DNA from 2 places in the Streptomyces sp. NPDC093225 genome. Region 2 is predicted to be linked to the other one. Evidence: riboswitches for the same ligand, from Rfam matches in the RefSeq annotation. Region 2 holds a riboswitch; the other holds the start of a gene.

Region 1 (4,403 bases), on a different contig from region 2:
CGTTCTGGAGCCAGCTCGAGTTCACCGTGGACGGCGGGGACGACCGGGACGGCCGGGACCGCGGGCCGAACGGCAGGAGCGGCGGGGACGGCAGGCATGGCGGGCACGGGGGACGGAGCGGACGGGGCGACGGCGCGGTGCCCGCGCCCGCCGTGCGGGTGGTGTGCCTGGACGGGCGGGCGGAGCTGGAGGAGGAGCTGGACCGACTGGCCGCGGCGGTCGGCGTGCAGCCGCGCGACCGGTACGTCGTCCGGCGCGGTTACGCCGACACGATGCGGGCGATGGCCGGGTGTCTCGGGTACGCGGCCGCGCAGTGCCGGCTGCCGGGCACGCTGCCGGGGCACGATCCGGCGGGACTGCTGGGGCGCGACTCGTACGCCGGCCGGTCGGACTTCTGGACCGGCGCGGGCCTGCCGCCGGCGGCCGTGGCCGCGCTGCTCGACGCGCTGGCCGGGTACCCGGGGGCGGTGCCGCCGGGCGGGCGGGGGGTGGTGCAGCTGGACGGGGTGTGCGGCGGCGCGCTGAACCGGGTGGGCGTCGCGGAGACCGCCTTCGCCCACCGCTCGTACGGGCTGCTCACCCAGTACCTGGCGTACTGGCCCGCCGGGGCCTCGGCGGCGGAGGCGGCCCGGCACGAGGCCTGGTTGGGCGGGCTGTGGTCCGCGCTGCGGCCGTGGGCGAGCGGGGCGGCTTACCAGAACTACGCCGACCCCGCGCTCACGGACTGGCGCGGGGCCTACTACGGGCCGAACCTGGCCCGCCTGGAAGCGCTGCGCCGCGCCCTGGACCCGGACCGCCTCTTCCGCTTCCCTCAGGCGTTGTGACCCGCCGCCCCTCCGCCGCGCGCGGTGGCCTCGGCCGCCGCCCGCCCGCGCGGTGACCCGCCGACGACGCGACGGCCGGCCCGATAGACCCCCGAGCGGTCTTCCGGGCCGGCCGAGGCGGCGGGCGCGGTGCCGGCGCGTGCAGCGCCGGCGTGCGGTACGGCGACCGGTCAGTAGGCGCCGAACACGTTGTCGATCGAACCGTAGCGGGCAGCCGCGTAGTTGCACGCCGCGGTGATGTTGGCGACCGGGTCGTAGAGGTCCATCGACGTGCCGGGCACGTGGTAGGCGTTGAACGTCGGCTGGATGACCTGGAGCAGGCCCTTCGACGGGATGCCGTTCTGGGCGTTGATGTCCCAGTTGTTGATGGCGAGCGGGTTGCCCGAGGACTCGCGCATGACGTTGCGGTAGATGCCGTTGTACGAGCCGGGGATGCCGTGCTTGGCCATGATGTCGAGGGACTCGCGGATCCAACCGTCGAGGTTGTTCGCGTACGTCTTCTTCACCACGGCCGGGGTGGCCTTGAGGGTCGTGGGGCGGGTCGAGCGGTCGGCGCGCGCGGCGGCGGTGCGGGCGGGGGCCGCGGCCTTGCCGTCCACGCGGAGCTTCATGCCCGGTCGGATCAGTGACGGGTCGTCACCGATGACGGACTTGTTGTCCTGGTACAGCTTCTTCCAACCGCCCGCCACACCGTGCTTCTTCGCGATCCCGGCGAGCGAGTCACCGGCGACGACGGAATACGTGGCCGGGGCCTTCAGAAGGGCCTCGGGGGTGAGGGTGGGGGCGGCGATCTTTGCGACAGTGATCGAATGCGTTGCCGTCGGGGCGGCCGCCGCGGCGGTGGTCGCGCCGATCACGGGCAGGGCCAGGGCGGCGCCGCCGGTGCCGACCGCGAAGAATCCGCGGCCGAGTCGAGAGTTCTTGGGACGGCGGTGCTTGCCTTTTCCGGGCATGGCGCATTCCTCTCCGTCGCCTGCGAGGTGAGCTGTCGGGTTCGGGCTGGAGATGCCCGGACGCGCTGGTCGAGCGCGCCTTCACCCCAAGCCGCACCGGATGGGCCGGTGCGGCGCTTACCTGGGTCCCCCGCTCCTGCCGTACGTGAATGAGTGAGTGGTGTGGGGAATCCGGGCGGCGGCAGGATTCGGCGTTCCACCCGGAATGAGCGTGACCGTAGGCGAGAGCTGCACGGCTGAACAAGTCCCGAATTCCTTAACGCAAAGTTGCCGCAGGAACGGCGACGGAAAACGAACATGATCGGCCGACACGCCGATGGCCAACTGAGGCTCCACAGAGCCGCAGTCGCGAAGTCGATCTCCCCGCCCCGACGCGTCCCACGTGACACATGTCACCGAATGCACGACGGTGCCACATAAGCGGGAAAGACCAGCCAAACCCGAGGAATTGACCGAGCCGGGCGTCACGCAACAGAAACCATCACTCCAGCCCAAATCGGACTTAAGGAATCAACTGGGTGAGGATGGAGCATTGCGGTGCGCCGGGTGTGCGGCTGCCCGGGTGACTTCCGTCCCGCGACGGCCCGGGCACCCGCCCCCGGCTCCGCGCGTGTGCTCCGCTCGGTGTGCCTCGCCCGTCGCCGCCCCGTCGCCGCCCCGTCGCCGCCCCGTCGGCGGCCCCGTCGGCGGCCCCGTCGGCGGCCCGCCGCCCGCCCGCCACCGCCCGCCCTGGAGGCCCCACCCCATGACCGCAGACTCCGCGCACGGGACGGGCCGCGAGCCGGTCCGCGTGCTGGTCTTCGGCGCCTCCCGGCGCTCCGACTCCCTCAACTCGCGGCTCGCCGAGCTCGTCGCCCGGCTCGCCGCCCAGGCCGGCGGCGCCGTCGACCTCGCGCGCATGGCCGACTTCGACATGCCGGTCTACGACGGCGACACCGAGCAGGAGACCGGCCTGCCGCAGGGCGCACTGGCGCTGCGCGAGCGGATCGCCTCCTGCGACGGCTTCGTGATCGCCTCGCCCGAGTACAACGCCTCCGTACCGGGCGTGCTGAAGAACGCGATCGACTGGGTCTCCCGAGTGCGCCCCCAGCCGTTCAAGGACAAGCACGCCCTGCTGGTGTCCGCCTCGCCCTCGCTGGTGGGCGGCAACCGCGGGCTGTGGGCCCTGCGCGTCCCGCTGGAGCACCTGGGCACCCGTGTCTACCCGGACATGTTCAGCCTCGCCCGCGCCCACGAGGGCTTCACGCCGGAGGGCAACCTGACCGACACCGGGCTCCAGGCGCGCCTGACGGACACGGTGGCGGCCTTCCTGCGCCTGGTGGAGGCGGACACCCGCTACGTCTGCCTGCAGCGCCGGTGGTACGAGTTCCTGAGCGACCGCACCGACGCGGCCGTCACGGAGCGCTCGCAGGACTGACGCGCGGGTCAGTCGCCGAGACCGGTGACGGCCAGGGCCGAGGCGATGGTGAGGACCGCGAGGATGGTCATGACCACGCGCAGCGCCGCCGCGCCCCGCTCCTGCGGAGGGAGCCCGGGACGCTCCCGGCGTTCGCTGGGGCCGGGCAGCCGGACGAGCGCGGCGTTCGCGCGCCGCAGCTGGTCGCAGCGGCCGCAGTCCTCGCCCTCGTGGCGGGACGGTGAGTCGAGCCAGTAGGCACCGCTCAGGGCGGCCACGGGTGCGTGGCGTGCGCCCGGCGGGGCGGCCGGGCCGGGAGGAGTCGTCACGGACGGCTCAACCCGGACCTCGCCGAACGGGAAACGGCGCCCTGGCACACCGGTATGAATTCGTTGTCTTCAGCCCGTGTACCGCCCCGTCGCGCGGCGCGCGCCCCCCGCGCCCGGGCCGGGCGCCCTGCCGGCGCGGGGTACGACCGGGCCTTGATCGACTTCCACCAAGGCCGTCCCGGGCCGGCCCCGGCAGATCGTCCAAGCGAGCGGGTTGGCGGACCGGCCGAAGTTCCGTCCGGCGCGGGTGCGCGGGCCGCCGGCGGGCATACGTTGGGGTCTGACCTGGGAAGACCGGGAAGACGCGAGAAGGGCGGCGTGTGATGCGCGAGCTGGTGGAGACGGCGCGGCGGTGGGCGGCCGAGGGGCGTACGGCGTTCCTGGCCCGGCCCGTGACCGAGCAGGGCTTCGGCCCCCGGGACCCCGCCGGGGCGCTGCTCGTCGATCCGCGGGGCGAGTGCGCGGGGAGCCTGTACCGGGGGGTGTTCGACGAGCAGCTCGTCGCGGAGGCGGCCGCGGTCCCGGACGGGGTGACGGCGCGGGTCTGCCAGGTGTCGGTGCACGGCACCGAGGCGACCGGCGCGGGCCTCACCTGCGGCGGGCAGTCGGAGATCCTGGTGCAGCCGCTGGCGTCCGTTCCCGGGCAGTGGTGGGAGGAGCTGGCGCTCGGGTCGAGCGCGGCCCTGGTGACGCGGCTGAGCGAGGACGGCACGCAGGCCGTGAGCACCGTCGTGCGCGTCGGCGACGGCGCCGCTCCCGCCGGCGGTCCGGAGGCGGTGCGCGAGGCCCTGGAGCTCCTGGGGCGGCACCGGGCGGGGCGCGAGGCCCGCTACAGCGACGAGGGCCTGGTCCTGATCGAGGCGTACCCGGCCGATCCGTACCTGGTGATCGGCGGGACCGG
Region 2 (4,403 bases):
GTCCTCCCGCCTGCACAACCGTCTGGTCCGCCGCGACCAGACCGCGGTCGCCGCCGGCTTCGGCCTGCTGCGGCTGGCCGGCGCGCCGTCCCTCGGCTGGCTGGACGTGAAGACCTCCGGCGGCGTCGAGGTGCCGGCCATCGAGGCCGCCGTCGACGAGGAGCTCGCCCGCTTCGCCGCCGAGGGCCCGACCTCGGAGGAGATGGAGCGCGCCCAGGCCCAGCTGGAGCGCGAGTGGCTGGACCGGCTGGGCACGGTGGCCGGCCGCGCCGACGAACTGTGCCGGTACGCCGTCCTGTTCGGCGACCCGCAGCTCGCCCTGACCGCCGTCGGCCGCGTCCTGGACGTCACGCCGGAGGAGGTGCAGGCCGTGGCCGCCGCCCGGCTGCGCCCGGACAACCGCGCGGTCCTCGTGTACGAGCCGCTGACCGCCGCGGCCGCCGATGAAGACGGTGCCGTCGCCGCGGACGGTGCCGAGAACGATGCCGAAGGGGCAGACCAGTGAGCGCCGACGTCGCCTCCGCGATGACCTTCCACCCGCAGCCCCGGCCGGGCGAGGCCCGACCGTGGGCGTTCCCCGCCCCCGAGCGCGGCACCCTGGACAACGGGCTGACCGTGCTGCGCTGCCACCGCCCCGGCCAGCAGGTGGTGGCCGTCGAGATCATCCTCGACGCCCCGCTGGAGGCCGAGCCCGCGGGCCTGGACGGCGTGGCCACGATCATGGCCCGGGCGCTGTCGGAGGGCACCGACAAGCACTCCGCGGAGGAGTTCGCCGCCGAGCTGGAGCGCTGCGGCGCCACCCTGGACGCGCACGCCGACCACCCTGCCGTCCGCGTGTCGCTGGAGGTGCCGGTCTCCCGCCTGGCGAAGGCCCTCGGCCTGCTGGCCGAGGCCCTGCGCGCCCCCGCCTTCGCCGACAGCGAGGTGGACCGCCTGGTGCGCAACCGGCTCGACGAGATCCCGCACGAGCAGGCCAACCCGCAGCGCCGGGCCGCCAAGGAGCTCTCCAAGCAGCTCTTCCCGGCCGACCTGCGCGCCTCCCGCCCGCGCCAGGGCACCGAGGAGACCGTGGCCCGGATCGACTCCGCGGCCGTACGCGCCTTCTACGAGGCCCACGTACGCCCCGCCACGGCCACCGCGGTCGTGGTGGGCGACCTGGCCGGCACCGACCTCGACGAGGTCCTGGCCGACACCCTGGGCGGCTGGACCGGCAGTGCGGCCGTGGTGCACCCGGTCACCCCGATCACCGCGGACGACACCGGGCGGGTCGTCATCGTCGATCGTCCCGGTGCCGTGCAGACGCAGCTGCTGATCGGCCGGATCGGCCCCGACCGGCACGACCGCGTCTGGCCCGCCCAGGTGCTCGGCACGTACTGCCTCGGCGGCACCCTGACCTCCCGGCTGGACCGCGTCCTGCGCGAGGAGAAGGGCTACACGTACGGCGTGCGCTCCTTCGGCCAGGTGCTGCGCTCGACGGCCGCCGGCACCGGCGCCGCGATGCTCGCCATCAGCGGCTCGGTCGACACCCCGAACACCGGGCCGGCGCTGGACGACCTCTGGAAGGTCCTGCGCACGCTGGCGGAGGGCGGTCTGACCGACGCCGAGCGCGACGTGGCCGTGCAGAACCTGGTGGGCGTGGCCCCGTTGAAGTTCGAGACCGCGGCGGCCGTGGCCGGCACCCTGGCCGACCAGGTCGAGCAGGAGCTTCCGGACGACTTCCAGGCGCAGTTGTACGCCCGGCTCGCCGAAACCGGCACCGTGGAGGCCACGTCGGCCGTCGTGAGCGCCTTCCCGGTGGACCGCCTGGTGACGGTGCTCGTGGGCGACGCGTCCCAGATCGCGGAGCCGGTGCGGGCGTTGGGCATCGGCGAGGTGACGGTGGTCACCAACTGACGCTCCGACACGGGAGAGTTGGAAGCCCCGTGTCGCAGGGCCCTGGCGGTTCGTCCGCCAGGGCCCTTCTTGTCGCCTCTTGTCCGTTTCTGATGGGGTGATGGCCGTAATGCCCAGTGGCGTAGGCCACAAAAGGCCGTGACCATTTGGTGATTGTCCGAAGATCCGCCTAGCGTCGGTCCCGCTGTCCGTCAGCGCAAGCGCCGCAAACCGCGGCACCGGACAGCGATCGCCGAGTCCCCGTCAGGCGCGAGCCTGGGGAGCCGGGGACCCACACGTCCCCTGGGGTGAATCGGACCGCCTCGCCAGAGGTGGCCCGTAGGAGACCTTCCTGCTCCGAACCCGTCAGCTAACCCGGTAGGCGAGAGGGAAGGAAAGGAACAGCCTCTTCATGGCGTTCGGCAGTCGTGGCACCGGCAAGCACCGCGGTCCCAGCCGCATGACCCGCAAGAGCGCGAACGTGGCCGGCATAGCCGCCCTCGCGACCACCGGTGTCGTCGGTTCGCTGGCCGGTCCGGCCTTCGCGGCCACGGACACCCACTCGCAGGGCCCCGAGGACACCGGCCTGAACGCCGTGGTCGTCGCCGACGAGGTCTCCGGCCAGATCGAGGCCCAGGCCGAGGCCCAGCAGGCCGCCGCCGAGATCGCCGCCGCCAAGGCCAAGGCCGAGGCCGACGCGCAGGCCCGTGCCGCCGAGGCCAAGGCGAAGGCCGAGGCCCGTGCCAAGGCCGAGCGCGAGGCCAAGGAGCGCGCCGAGCGCGAGGCCGAGCGCAAGCGCCTGAACACGTACGTCGCCCCCGTCTCGCAGTCGTACGTCAGTACCCAGTACATGTCCGGTGGTGGCATGTGGTCCTCCGGCCACCACACCGGCATCGACTTCCACGCCGCCTCCGGCACCTCGGTGCACGCGGTGGGCGTCGGCGTCGTCGTCGAGGCCGGCTGGGGCGGCGCGTACGGCAACAACATCGTCATCAAGATGCACGACGGCACGTACACCCAGTACGGCCACCTCTCCTCGATCCAGGTCCACGTCGGCCAGACGGTCGTCCCCGGCCAGCAGATCGGCCTCTCCGGCTCCACCGGCAACTCCAGCGGCCCGCACCTGCACTTCGAGGCCCGGACGTCGCCGGAGTACGGCTCGGACATCGACCCGGTCGCGTACCTGCGCTCGCACGGCGTCGGCCTCTGAGGCTCCGCCCCCCGAACACTTCCGAAGGCCCCGGCTCCTCGAGCCGGGGCCTTCGTGCGTCAGGGTCCCGGGCACCCTGTCCAGGGCTGCTCGATGGCCCGCCCCCACCCGGTCCGCCCCGTGGTGTGTGGGGGAGGTGCTTGAGCCGGTGTGGCAGGCGGGCCCGGGCCTGGGGTGGCCGAAGGCCAGGGGCGGAGCCCCCGAAGCCCCAGGGGTGGGCCTGCCGCAGGGCCTGCAGGCCACACCGGCTCAAGCAGCGAGGGGACCCACACGCCACGGGGCGCCCCCGCGAAGCCACGCCGCTGCCGCTGCCGCAGCCTTGGCCCCCGTCGCCGGACCCGCGCAAAAACGTTCCCCGATTTCCCGGCTCCGCTCCGGAATTCCGGTGTTCTGCAATAGAGTCGCAGGACACCTTTCCATGTCATGCGCCCCTGATCACGAATCGGGAAGATGAAAGCGGAGGTCCGGTCATGCGCATTCCCGCGCACGCGGTGTGCACCGCAATCCGCGACGACATCGTCAGCGGTGTCTTCGAGCGCGGCGGCAGACTCACCGAGGACCTCCTCGCCCGCCGCTACGGCGTCTCCCGCGTCCCCGTCCGGGAGGCGCTGCGCACCCTGGAGTCCGAGGGCTTCGTGGTCACCCGGCGGCACGCCGGTGCGTGCGTGGCCGAGCCCACCGACCAGGAGGCCGCCGACGTGCTGGAGATGCGCGCCCTGCTGGAGCCGCTGGGTGCCGCCCGGGCGGCCCAGCGCCGCACCGACGCGCACCTGAAGGTCCTGCGCGGCCTGGTCCGGCTCGGCCAGGAACGGGCCCGCCGCGGCGAGGGCGAGGACCTGCGGTCCCTGGGCGCCTGGTTCCACGAGACGCTGGCCCAGGCCTCCGGCAGCGCCGCGCTGGTCGCCCAGTTGACCCAGCTGCGGCACAAGATCGCGTGGATGTACGACGTGGCGGCCCCGGTTCGCCCCGCGGAGTCGTGGGCCGAGCACGGCGCCCTCGTGGACGCGGTGGCGCGCGGGGACGCCGAGCGGGCGCGGACCCTGAGCGCCGCGCACATGGTGCGGGCCGCCGCCGCGCACCGGCTGCGGCGGCCGGTGGGCGCGGATCGTGTGAGGGGTTCGCAACCTGCCGTAAACACCGCGAGCGGCCGCATTTAACGGGCGCCGTATACAAAGGACGGATATCGGTCCGCACATTTCGGCGCGGATATCCGTACGCGTGCCGTTTGCGGAATTCGGTGCGCGGGTGAGGTCCGGGCATCCGAATCGGGATCCGATCCGGACCTCTGCCGGGATTTCCGTGACCGGATATCCCGGTGGCG

The links. A riboswitch is a leader RNA that binds a small molecule or an ion and turns the genes downstream of it on or off. The one in region 2 is predicted to bind cyclic di-AMP.
Region 1: it holds a riboswitch for cyclic di-AMP, as region 2 does, so the genes downstream of both, ACIQCH_RS07310 (transglycosylase SLT domain-containing protein) here and ACIQCH_RS06245 (M23 family metallopeptidase) in region 2, are expected to answer to the same signal.

Annotation. Positions count from the first base shown of each region.
Region 1 covers NZ_JBIVNX010000005.1:86,538-90,940, reverse strand. The annotation lists gene ACIQCH_RS07315 (FAD-binding oxidoreductase) at 1-824, shown strand, start outside; gene ACIQCH_RS07310 (transglycosylase SLT domain-containing protein) at 995-1,777, opposite strand; cyclic di-AMP (ydaO/yuaA leader) riboswitch at 1,782-1,943, opposite strand; gene ACIQCH_RS07305 (NADPH-dependent FMN reductase) at 2,523-3,194, shown strand; gene ACIQCH_RS07300 (hypothetical protein) at 3,203-3,502, opposite strand; gene ACIQCH_RS07295 (XdhC family protein) at 3,826-4,403, shown strand, end outside.
Region 2 covers NZ_JBIVNX010000004.1:119,859-124,261, forward strand. The annotation lists gene ACIQCH_RS06235 (M16 family metallopeptidase) at 1-505, shown strand, start outside; gene ACIQCH_RS06240 (M16 family metallopeptidase) at 526-1,893, shown strand; cyclic di-AMP (ydaO/yuaA leader) riboswitch at 2,114-2,272, shown strand; gene ACIQCH_RS06245 (M23 family metallopeptidase) at 2,285-3,082, shown strand; gene ACIQCH_RS06250 (GntR family transcriptional regulator) at 3,553-4,239, shown strand.